Linked DNA regions of Pelorhabdus rhamnosifermentans. The protein of the gene in region 2 binds, or shares a complex with, the protein of the main gene of each other region. Links are inferred from orthologs where the notes say so. Each region holds a gene or a part of one and is shown on either strand. Other genes may lie near its edges.

The links. Proteins that work in one complex are often made in the same cells at the same time.
Region 1: the proteins of groL (region 2) and metK are in contact, whole or in part, in a cryo-EM structure (PDB 8P4O), measured with the Escherichia coli proteins. The link is inferred for Pelorhabdus rhamnosifermentans from one-to-one orthologs.

Annotation. Positions count from the first base shown.
Region 1 is NZ_JAHGVE010000004.1:87,133-92,366, reverse strand. What follows is about bases 2,323-5,234. They hold metK (methionine adenosyltransferase), read right to left. Parts: upstream 4,417-5,234; coding sequence 3,229-4,416; downstream 2,323-3,228. Other genes in these bases: coaBC (bifunctional phosphopantothenoylcysteine decarboxylase/phosphopantothenate--cysteine ligase CoaBC), read right to left, coding at 4,638-5,234; Ga0466249_RS06515 (hypothetical protein), read right to left, coding at 2,949-3,116; priA (primosomal protein N'), read right to left, coding at 2,323-2,879. In the rest of the region: def (peptide deformylase), read right to left, coding at 1-381; more of priA, read right to left, coding at 468-2,322. UniProt on the Escherichia coli protein: Catalyzes the formation of S-adenosylmethionine (AdoMet) from methionine and ATP.
Region 2 is NZ_JAHGVE010000021.1:38,290-45,444, reverse strand. What follows is about bases 4,086-7,046. They hold groL (chaperonin GroEL), read left to right. Parts: upstream 4,086-4,720; coding sequence 4,721-6,373; downstream 6,374-7,046. Other genes in these bases: groES (co-chaperone GroES), read left to right, coding at 4,406-4,690; Ga0466249_RS19590 (ANTAR domain-containing response regulator), read left to right, coding at 4,086-4,217. Also shown: tRNA (adenosine(37)-N6)-threonylcarbamoyltransferase complex dimerization subunit type 1 TsaB, read left to right, coding at 1-220; rimI (ribosomal protein S18-alanine N-acetyltransferase), read left to right, coding at 213-686; Ga0466249_RS19605 (alpha/beta-type small acid-soluble spore protein), read right to left, coding at 768-968; tRNA (adenosine(37)-N6)-threonylcarbamoyltransferase complex transferase subunit TsaD, read left to right, coding at 1,089-2,147; Ga0466249_RS19595 (sensor histidine kinase), read left to right, coding at 2,214-3,638; more of Ga0466249_RS19590, read left to right, coding at 3,642-4,085.

The sequences.
Region 1 (5,234 bases), on a different replicon or contig from region 2:
AGCACGTCCAAGCAATTCTGTACCCGTATATTTTACTTTTTTGCCCTGACGATTAAGAGCCTCTACAGTCACCTTACTATAACGTTTTACTTCGCCATAAACGCCAGGCACGCTGAGACAGCCTTCCAAAGCCTTTTCTTCCCCTTCGCCGCTGGTAATTTGGGGATTAATCAGCTCCACAAGGCCTTCGCCCACATCAATGACAACTAGTCTGAGCGACTGCCCCACTTGCGGCGCAGCCAGTCCGACACCATCGGCATCATACATGGTTTCAGCCATATTATCTAGCAGTTGTTTCATACGCTTATCAACACGAGCCACTTCTTTTGCCTGCTCTTTTAATATCTTATCTCCGGCTTTTTTTATTTCTAGAATAGCCATTACGCTACCTCCTATGATCGAATGTTAAATCTTTACACAATTTTAGCATAAAATAAATAAAAAATCTAATGGGAGTGTCGACTCCATTACATGAGGCTAACAGGATCGACATCCACGCTTACATTGCTTTGATGGTGAAAATTAAGTTGTCTAATCGCTTTCCGAACATTCCCTAAATGATGTGTCTTCACAAGCACGATAACGCGGTAGACATCCTGGATCTTTGCCACCGGGGCAGCGACAGGACCTAGTATCTCCCCGCTGTTTTCCGGTAAAACGTTCTTGAAAGCCAAAACAGCCTGATCCACCTCTTTACGTAGTGGCCCTTCTTGCATGCCCTGCCAAATCATCTTCACAATATGGCAAAAAGGCGGATAATCCAGTTCACGACGAAATTTGATTTCTTCTTGATAAAAGCCCTCATAATCATGTCCGGCAGCACAAGAAATTGCATAGTGCTCAGGATTATAGGTTTGCACAACAACCTCCCCGGCCTTCGTTCCCCGTCCAGCCCGGCCGGCTGCTTGGGTAATTAAGGCAAAGGTTCGTTCGGCTGAACGAAAATCAGGCAAATTAAGCGCTGTATCAGCTGAAATAACCCCTACTGCAGTAACATTGGGAATATCATGCCCCTTAGCAACCATCTGTGTCCCAAGCAGTACATCCTGTTTCCCCTTGGCAAAGTCCGTTAATATCTGATCATGCGCAAATTTTCTTGCTGTCGTATCCTGGTCCATCCGCACAATTTGAGCCTCAGGCAATAACCTCACAAGTTCTTCTTCGACCTTTTGAGTTCCTGTCCCAAAATATTTAATATAACGACTCTGACAGGCTGGACAAACATCAGGCAAAGGAAAAGTCTGGCGGCAATAATGACATTTCAATTGTTTTCCTACAGCATGATAAACCAAGGCAATGGCACAATGGGGGCAGCGAATAACATGACCACATTCCCGGCACAAAACAAACGTGGAATAACCGCGTCGATTAATCAAAACGATGGCTTGCTGCTTGTGGCTGACTGTACGAACAAGTAACTCAGCCAACTCATCAGAAATGATAGAACGCTTTCCTTCTTTCATCTTCGCTGCCAAATCCACAACAGTCACGTGCGGCATAACAGAGCCATCAATGCGTTTCGTTAAAGATAGCAATTGATAATGCCCCTGCTCGGCTTCATAAAAACTTTCCAAGGACGGAGTCGCGCTCCCCAAAATAACCGTTGCGCCTGTCTTGGAAGCGCGAAAGACAGCGACTGTCCGGGCATGATAGCGAGGTGTTTCTTCTTGTTTATACGTAAACTCATGCTCTTCATCAAGAATAATCAGTCCTAAATAATGAGCGGGCGCAAATAACGCCGAGCGAGCACCAATCACAATCCCCGCACTTTCTTCTTTCATTCGCTGAAAACCATCAAATCGTTCACCTAAGCTTAAACGGCTATGAATGACAACCACATCATCACCAAATCTTGCTTGAAAGCGCCGAACAATTTGCCCAGTGAGAGCAATTTCCGGGACAAGGACAATGACTTGTTTACCTTGCTTACGAGCTGCAGCCGCTGCGGCAAGATAGACTTCTGTTTTGCCGCTACCTGTCACACCATGCAGTAAAAAGGTTTTGAACTTTCCAGCCTGAATTGTCGGAATAATTTTTTCAAGAACAGCTTGCTGCTCAACTGTATAACAAGGTGGCGCAGCATCTTGCTGTGGCTTATGATAACTATTCCGTAAAACTTGGATTTCCTGCATCTCAATCAGTCCGGCTTGGACAAGCTTTTTGGCTGTAGCCAGTTGAATACCTTGCTGTTTCAATTCTTTCCATGAATAGCTATGCGCTTTAAGTAGCGTGAGAAGTTTTTGCTGCGCTGGTTTATGAGACAAGTCAACATCCTGAAGTTTGTCCAGGTCTAAACAAAGAGTAACTACCTTTTCCGTTTTAATTGAGGCCTTTTTGACTGTAAGAATTTTCACAGACACTAATCCTTTATCAATAAGCCCCTTTATGGCATTCCCTTTGCCTATCCCCTGTCGCTCCAAGTCTTTTTGAGTCACAAATTTCTGGCTGGCAATAAGCTGAAAAAGCTTTTGTTGTTCATCACCCAGTTCAGTTAGCAGCATAGATCTCTCTGAATCAGATAACTTTTCATTCAAAACATAGCCTGATTTGGATGTAATACCACTTTTACCCGGAATAAAGAGACGTAAAGCATCCGATAAGGAACATAAATAATAATCAGCAATAGCATGAGCTGTTGCAATCATGGCAGAATCAAACCAAGGGCTTTCATCTAAAGAGGATAAAATGAATTTTAACGAATCATGCTCTACTACCGTATCCTTAACATCCAAGACAAAACCCTCAACCCGCCTAGGTCCAAAGGGCACAACAACACGACACCCCACTGTCACCTTGAGATGTCCCGGAATTAAATAGGTAAAAGCCTTGTCAAGTGACTTTGCTGTAATATTCACAAATACTTCGGCTACCTTCGTCATACTTTCACCACTCAATAAAAAGTAAGGAGACTAAAAATAGCCTCCTTACTTAAAATAAATTACTTATTTTTATTTCGCCAAAAAATCATCGATCCCTGCTAAAAACTCCGTTTTGTCTGAAAAGCAGTTTGCATCTTGTTCATCAGGCAACCAATCATCATAACCTGTATCCATGGGAGATCGTTTGAAAAAACGCCTTATCTTGTGATTTCGTGGTGACGAAAAACGAACTTTCATGTTATCATCTCCTGTCAACAATAAGCAATTTTTACTACTCTTCGTACTTCAAAATCAATCATAAACGTGTTATTAGTATGACCGCACAAGAAGTTTTCTATCGAAAAAAAGTTTACAAACCTGCTTCCTGCCGAAGAATAGCCGCTTTATCTGTCTTCTCCCAAGGCAGATTTAGATCATTGCGACCAAAATGTCCATAAGCTGCTGTCTGACGATAAATAGGACGGCGCAAATCAAGCATTTTAATAATTCCTGCTGGACGCAAATCAAAATGTTTCTTCACAAGCGCTACAATAACAGCATCATCCACTTTACCTGTATCAAATGTTTCAACTAAAATAGAAACAGGCTGAGCAACACCAATGGCATAAGCAAGCTGAATTTCGCATTTATCAGCCAAACCACCTGCCACAATATTTTTAGCCACATAACGAGCAGCATAAGCACCACTGCGGTCTACCTTCGTTGGATCCTTGCCTGAAAAAGCACCGCCGCCATGACGAGCCATCCCGCCATAAGTATCAACAATAATTTTCCGGCCTGTCAGCCCACAATCCCCCTGAGGCCCCCCCACAACAAAACGGCCTGTTGGATTAATATAATATTTCGTATCATTATCAAGTAATTCACTCGGAACAATCGGTTTAATCACATGAGCAACAAGATCTTCCTCAATCGTTTTTAAGTCCACTTCAGGTCCGTGCTGAGTCGAAATAACAATGGTATCAATCCGTTTTGGCTTGCCATCAACATATTCCACAGTAACCTGTGTTTTACCATCCGGACGCAAATAAGGCAATTTATTTGACTTTCTTACCGATGATAACTGAAGAGAAAGTTTATGAGCCAAAGAAATCGGCAAAGGCATGAAATCATCTGTTTCATTTGTTGCATAACCAAACATCATGCCTTGGTCTCCTGCCCCAATAGCATCGATCTCCATTTCACCTTTTTTAGCTTCCAGGGCTTTATCAACTCCCATCGCAATATCGGCTGATTGCTCATCAATGGAAATTAACACGCCGCACGTGTCACCGTCAAACCCAAATTTTGCCCGCGTATAACCAATATCTTTAATTGTATTGCGCACAATTTTCGGTATATCGACATAACAATTTGTTGTAATTTCGCCAGCCACATGAACCTGCCCTGTTGTAATAAGAGTCTCACAAGCCACTCTGGCAAAGGGGTCCTGCCCAATTAAAGCATCTAAAATACTATCCGATATTTGATCAGCTATCTTATCGGGATGTCCTTCAGTAACTGATTCAGATGTAAAAAACTGCTGTCTATTTGCCATAATAAATCCCTCCTAAATCATCATTTGCATAACAAAAAGCTCCCACAACAAGGGGAGCGATTATTTCTCTCCCATCTCGCAAGAATCTCTCGCCGGAATTGGCACCGTTTTAGCCTAAACTAAATGGTTGCCGCAGTATCATCGGGCCAGTCCCTCCACCATCTCTTGATGAGTCGATATGTATTTTACCAATAAAATTGTATAGCAAATACCCAAAAAAATCAAGTCCTATTTGTAACTAATTCGCGAATATAGTCGAGAATACAACAAGCAAGCTTCTCCTTCGGCATTTGCGGCAAATCAACGATTTTTCCATCCCGAAAAAGAAGTTTGGCAATATTCGTGTCGACATTAAATCCAGCGCCAGGCGCTGTAACATCATTGGCCACAATCATATCTAAATTTTTCTCGTTCAATTTTTTCTTTGCATAATTCACAACATTTTGTGTCTCAGCAGCAAAACCAACAAGAAGCTGTCTTTCTTTAATTTGACCCAATTCCCGCAAAATATCCGGATTTTTTGTTAATTTTAAAATAAGCGTATCATCATTCTTTTTGATTTTTTGCATCTCAGCAACTTCAGGACGATAATCAGCCACAGCGGCCGCTTTCACAACAATATCACAGGAAAAAAAATTCTTCAGCACTTCCTCGCGCATTTCAGCAGCACTTTCCACTTTAACCACCGTAACATTCGGCGGATGGGAAAGTCCTGTTGCACCTGAAACAAGAATCACCTTTGCCCCGCGGCGTGCGGCTTGTGCTGCAATGGCGTAACCCATTTTCCCGCTTGAACGATTGCCGATATAACGGACAGG
Region 2 (7,155 bases):
ATCGACTTCGCTTGTCATGGAAGGTGCTGAAGAAACAACCTTGCTGCATGTGGCTGAGCCTCATTTACTTATGCCGCGGGCAGCGAGTATTGCTCAGGCGGCGTTTAAACTTTTTGAAGCGGGACAGGTGGCGGATGCTATGACACTTACGCCTGTTTATGTTCGCCGTTCTGAAGCGGAAGTGCTGTGGGAACAACGGCAGAGTTGCTGTCATGAATGAACTGAAGGTGAGGCACATGCTGGCAAAAGATATTGATGATGTTGTTGTTATTGAATCTCATTCGTTTGCAGCGCCTTGGTCTCGTGAGGCCTTTGAGGCCGAAATTATGACAAATAAGCTTGCCCGTTATCTTGTCGTCCAGACAGAGGGTACTGTCGTGGCCTATGCGGGTATGTGGATGATCTTTGACGAAGCTCATGTTACGAATGTGGCTGTACTGCCCAAATATCGCGGGCAAGGCATTGGTAAACAACTCATGGCATCTCTTATTCTTTATGCTCAGCAGCAAGGGGCGGAGCGGATGACACTTGAGGTACGTGCGTCCAATGAAATCGCTCAAAATATGTATCGGCAATTCGGTTTTACTGCTAAAGGTATTCGACCACGTTATTACACCGAAAGTAATGAAGATGCTCTTATTATGTGGTTGGATATAAAAAAAGCCACTTTCGTGGCTGAAGGGTGATTGCTCTATAAAATATTCAGCACTTTCCTGTTTTGTGCTGGTGGTGAAAAAATAAAAGGGCGGAAAAACCGCCCTAGGTGTTTACCGGAGAGTTTGTTCGTAGTTCTCGATCATCTTACGAACCATGTGGCCACCGACACGACCGCAATCGGCGGAAGTCATTGTAGCCCAGCCCGAAGAACGTACGCGCTCAGCTACACCTAACTCAGAAGCAATTTCCATTTTCATTTGATCTAAGGCGTTTTCGGCAGCGGGAGTCACTGGTTTACGTGAGCGTGCCATAGTTAAAACCTCCTTTCGTGGACGATCTTGTTTTTCTGTCCACTCTTAATTTGTCTGATTTTTGTGCATAACATACGTGATTTTAGAAGGAAACTACTGGGGGCATTTTTCTTGATAAATTTGGATAACAACATACATTCGACTTTGGTTCTTGGTCTTGAAACAAGCTGTGATGAAACCTCGGCTGCCGTCGTTCGAGACGGTCGGACCATCCTTTCGAACGTCATTTCCTCACAGGTTCCTGTTCACCAAAAATTTGGCGGTGTTGTACCTGAAATTGCATCCCGCAAACATATTGAACAGGTCGTTCCTGTGATTGATCAGGCACTAAGAGAAGCTCAGGTGACACTAGATGAAATATCCGCTATTGGCGTTACCTATGGACCTGGTTTGGTAGGGGCTCTCCTTGTCGGTGTGGCGGCAGCCAAAGCTTTGGCTTTTGCGAAAAGGCTGCCCCTTGTCGGTGTTCATCATCTGGAAGGCCATATTTTTGCCAATCTCCTTACGCATCCTGATTTAGAACCGCCGTTTCTGGCGCTTGTTGTGTCAGGCGGGCACACCTCGCTAGTGAAGGTAGCCTCTTATAATGAGTTTTTGTTGATTGGTCAAACACGCGATGATGCAGCAGGGGAGGCTTTTGATAAGATAGCACGCGTCATGGGGTTGCCTTATCCCGGCGGTCCCCATATTGATCGGCTTGCAGCCGAGGGTGATTCGGCTGCTATCCATTTTCCACGGGCCTTAACAGGCCATGGCAGTTATGAATTTAGTTTTAGTGGTCTGAAATCGGCTGTGCTCAACTATTTAAATTCAGCGAGGCAAAAGGGAGAAGCCATCGTTCATGCCGATGTGGCAGCGAGTTTTCAAGCGGCTATTGTGGATGTTTTAGTCGAAAAAACGTTGCAAGCAGCACAGGAGTACGATCTTAAAAAGGTCGTTTTGGCTGGTGGTGTGGCAGCGAATTCATCACTTCGTAGCCATCTGGCTAATGCACTTGCTATCCAGAATATTCAGTTCTATTATCCGCAAACGGTGCTTTGTACGGATAATGCTGCTATGGTGGCCTGTCGGGCTCATTATCAGTTTTTAGCTGGTAAAATCTCTTCTTTATCATTAAATGCTCGCCCGACGATGCGTCTTGGCCAATCTTTTAATGAAAAAAACAATAATCTTTACTAATTTACAAGGATATTTTCTTCTTGTGTTGAATCATAGAGTATTTATATAGCACAAGGGAGGCAACCTATGGGCGTTATCGGTGATATTTGTCGTAAAGTTACTGGACTCAGTACGGAACAAATTGAACAGCTCGAACAGCTGGCTGTTTTGCTTGGCATCGCTGCTGATTTGTCGCATGCCCAAATCACTGTGTATACTAAGACAAAGTCCAAGCATTTTTTGGCGATTGTTGCTCAGGTGAGGCCTAATACAAGCTTTATTGAGTATCGCCCCCACCTTTTAGGAACAACGGTTAGGGCGACGGAAGAGCCACTTGTCTGGCGTACAATGACGTGTGGCGAACATATTTCGGGTCAAAGAGAATGGGAAATCGGTATGGATGTGCTCGAAATGGAGACTCATGCGATTCGCGATAAAGCGGGTACCGTGATTGCTGTGGTCAGTTTTGAGGCCAGTCATGAAGAGGCTCGTGCTGGGGCCCACCCTGTTTTGGTTGAAATGGCCTTTTTGTTATTGTCTACGAGTCGCGCTAAAATGGAAAATATTTTTAGACGGCTCAATGCGCGGGATGGTATTATTATTGTAGGGGAAAGTGGTCATGTCGTTTTTTCCAATGCTGTTGCTGCAAGTATCTACAAGGTTCTTGGCGTGGGGCGTGTCGTGGGACGGCGTGTGTCAGACAGGCGCAGTCATATGAAAGTGGTACAAAAGGCGATTGCTCACGGAGTGGCTCAGGAACTGGAGATTGAAACAGGCGACTTTGTTTTTAATCAACGTGCCATTCCAGTTGTTGTCGATGAAAAAGTGATTCGTACCTTGTTTATTGTCAGTGATGTTACGGAGATTAAGAAAAAGGAAAAAGAATTGCTCATTAAGTCGGCTGTTATTCAGGAAATTCATCATCGCGTCAAAAATAATCTGCAAACTATTGCCAGTCTATTGAGTTTGCAGGCTAGGCGATCTTCTTCAGCCGATGTAAAGGCTTCTCTGAAAGAATGTATTAATCGTATTTTAAGTATTTCTGTCATTCATGAGTTTTTATCACAACAGGATGTGGAAACAATCAATGTGGCTGAAGTAGCCAAAAACATCTTAGATTCGGTTATTCAAAATATGATGGAACCAGATTTTAATATTCAAACGGTATTTAACGGTGAAACAGTTATCCTTCCTTCTGATTGCGCAACAAGTTTAGCTTTGGCTATTAATGAACTTATTCAAAATTCTATTGAGCATGGTTTTGTTGGCAGGCGAGAGGGCATTATTGGTATTGATATTCGATCTTTATCTGATTGTTATCAAATAGAAATATTTGATAATGGCATTGGCTTACCACCGGGCTTTGATGCGCATAGTTTAAAAAGTCTTGGCATTCAAATTATTACGACACTCATTGAATCGGATTTGTCAGGAAAATTTGAATTAAAATCGGATGGTGGAACACGGGCGATTATTACGATACCTCATATGACAGAGGGAGAAGGAGGCTGAGAAATGGAACTGTTAAAAATCGTTATCGCAGATAATGAATCCATTATTCGTATGGATTTAAAGGAACTATTAGAAGAAGCCGGTCATGATGTAGTCGGTGAGGCGTCAGATGGACTCCACGCCGTTGAACTGGTGCGTAAAACTCGCCCTGATTTGGTGATTATGGATATTAAAATGCCTAAGATGGACGGGATTGCGGCGGCCCGAATTATTGCGAATGAAAAATTAGCACCTGTACTGCTTCTTACGGCCTTTAGTCAGAAGGAAATTGTTGAGAAAGCCAAAGAATCAGGTGTTTTAGCTTACCTTGTGAAACCAATTAAAGAGGCAAATTTATTTCCAGCCATGGAAATTGCTTTGTCGCGATTTAAAGAAATTAGCGATTTAGAACATGAATTGGAAGATGTAAAAAACTCGTTAGAAATGCGTAAACTTTTGGATCGGGCTAAAGGCATTTTGATGGATGCGTATCAATTAAGCGAAGGGGAAGCTTATCGGCGAATTCAGCAATATAGTATGGCGAAGCGGAAGTCGATTCGGGAAGTGGCAGAAGCCATTGTAAATTCAGCAAAAAAATGACGATAGAACGGTTGCCTAACGGTTTTTTAGTTGGGTAGCCGTTTATTTTTTAAATTTAATTCGTTTTTTTATGGAAAAGACTTGATTTTTGTTCCAAAATTATATATCATAATCTATGTAATTAGCACTCCTCTAAAGTGAGTGCTAACAAAAAAGATACAACATTCATTAAGGGAGGTAATTTTTCCATGATTAAGCCATTAGGCGACAGAGTCGTAATTAAAGCTTTAGAAGCGGAGCAAAAAACCAAGAGCGGAATCGTTCTTCCGGATACTGTTAAGGAGAAACCACAGGAAGGCGAAATCGTTGCTGTAGGTGCTGGTAAAGTAATGGAGAATGGTCAAAGAGTAGCCCTTGAAGTAAAAGTTGGCGATAAAGTTCTGTTCTCGAAATATGCTGGAACTGAAGTAAAAGTGAATGACAAAGATTATCTTGTATTGAGTGAAAGAGATATCCTGGCAATTGTAGGCTAATATCATACGAAATTAAGGGAGGTTACATAAATGGCTAAACAAATTGTTTTTGATGAGGAAGCGCGCCGCGCTCTTGAAAGAGGCGTCAATGCTCTTGCAAATGCTGTAAAGGTAACACTTGGACCTAAGGGTCGTAATGTTGTTTTGGATAAAAAATTTGGTGCACCAACAATTACGAATGATGGTGTAACCATTGCTCGTGATATTGATTTAGAAGATCCATTTGAGAATATGGGTGCTCAATTAGTAAAAGAAGTTGCAACAAAAACAAATGATGTTGCTGGTGATGGTACTACGACAGCAACTCTTTTGGCACAAGCTATGATTCATGAAGGTATGCGCAATGTTGCTGCTGGTGCTAACCCGATGATCTTGAAAAAAGGTATTAAAAAAGCAGTCGATGCTTTAGTAGAGGATATTAAAAAATCTGCTAAAAAAGTAGAAACAAAAGATGCTATTGCACAGGTAGCTTCTATTTCTGCCGGCGATGAAGAAATCGGCAATTTGATTGCTGAAGCAATGGAAAAAGTCGGCAACGATGGTGTTATTACTGTTGAAGAATCGAAGACAATGGGAACGGACCTCGATGTTGTAGAAGGCATGCAGTTTGACCGCGGCTATATTTCCCCTTACATGGTAACGGATACAGATAAGATGGAAGCCGTGTTAAATGATCCTTATATTTTGATTACAGACCGTAAAATTGGTGCTATTGCTGATTTGCTGCCTATCCTTGAAAAAGTTGTTCAACAAGGTAAGGAATTACTTGTTATTGCTGAAGACGTTGAAGGTGAAGCACTGGCAACGATTGTTGTTAATAAACTTCGTGGTACCTTCCGCGCTGTTGCTGTAAAAGCTCCTGGCTTTGGTGATCGTCGGAAAGCAATGCTTGAAGATATTGCCATCTTAACAGGCGGTGCTGTGATTACAGAAGATTTGGGTCGCAAACTGGACAGCGTTACGCTGGAAGATTTGGGTCATGCCCGTCAAGTTCGTGTTTCGAAAGAAGAAACAACGATTGTTGATGGTGCAGGCTCTAAGAGCGATATTGATGCTCGTACGGCACAAATCAGAAGCCACATTGAAGAATCCACTTCTGATTTTGATAAAGAAAAACTGCAAGAACGTTTGGCTAAATTGTCCGGCGGCGTAGCAGTTATTCAAGTCGGTGCAGCTACTGAAGTTGAACTGAAAGAAAAGAAACTGCGTATTGAAGATGCTTTAAATGCAACACGCGCAGCTGTTGAAGAAGGCATTGTTGCTGGTGGCGGTACGACTTTCATCGATATTTTGCCTGTACTTGATACAATTAGTGCAGCAGGCGATGAAAAAACAGGCGTAGAGATTGTAAAACGTGCAATTGAAGAACCTGTTCGTCAGATTGCTAATAATGCAGGCCTAGAAGGTTCTGTCGTTGTCGAAAACGTGAAGAAAGCAGGAAAAGGCATCGGCTTTAATGCCTTGACTGAAGAATACATTGATATGATTGCTGCTGGTATTGTTGACCCAGCTAAAGTGACGCGTTCTGCTCTGCAGAATGCAGCAAGTATTGCATCCCTTGTTTTGACAACGGAAACACTTGTTGCAGATAAACCAGAAAAAGATAACGGTGCTGCTGCTGCCGCTGCTATGGGCGGTATGGGTGGCATGGGCGGTATGGGCGGTATGGGCGGCATGATGTAATCTGCTCCCACGAACCTAGTAACTACACGGTTTTTAGCCATGAAAGACCGTAATGTTACCATTTTGTTACCGAAATAAGCAAAAAAAATTAGAGGTTGTCCATAAGTTCACCGAACTTTTGGGCGGCCTCTTTTTTCATATCTTTTGTAACGTGCAGATAAACCTTTCTTGTAGTATCATCGTAAGAATGTCCTAGCCGTTCCATTATTTCTTCCAGACCAACACCGGCTTCTGCTAATAGAGAAGTGTGTGTGTCGCAAACTATGAGGTGTAAGAGAATTATCAAGTTCCGCTATTTTTAATAATCTTGCCATTCTTATCTCAATAAGTTTTACATAAATCGGATAACCAGGATAACGTTCAACAAAAAAACAAAATCTTTATTATGCCATCTATCTCGATTCAACATTTTAAATTTGTTTTGTTTAGAACGATGTATTTCCGATTCTTTAATTGTCTTTTCGGTTACGTTTATTATTCTTCTTGACGCTTTCGTTTTAGGAGGCTGCAATTCATATTTTAGAATATTGTTATTGGGGTTATAGTATGTTCTGGATACGTTGAAAGTCGTGTTAAATACAGCTGTATGGAATATGATTAAAAAGAAACAGTGATATGTTAATCATGAAAATATTGAAAGTTGTTTTGAATCACAAACGGATCATATCGATGTAGCCGAAGTAGTTGAAATAAAGCTATTACGGCAGAGACTTTGTAAGGTATTGAGAGAGTTGTCAATTAAGCAGCGGCAAGCGATAATAAAACAATAATTTTAGGATACA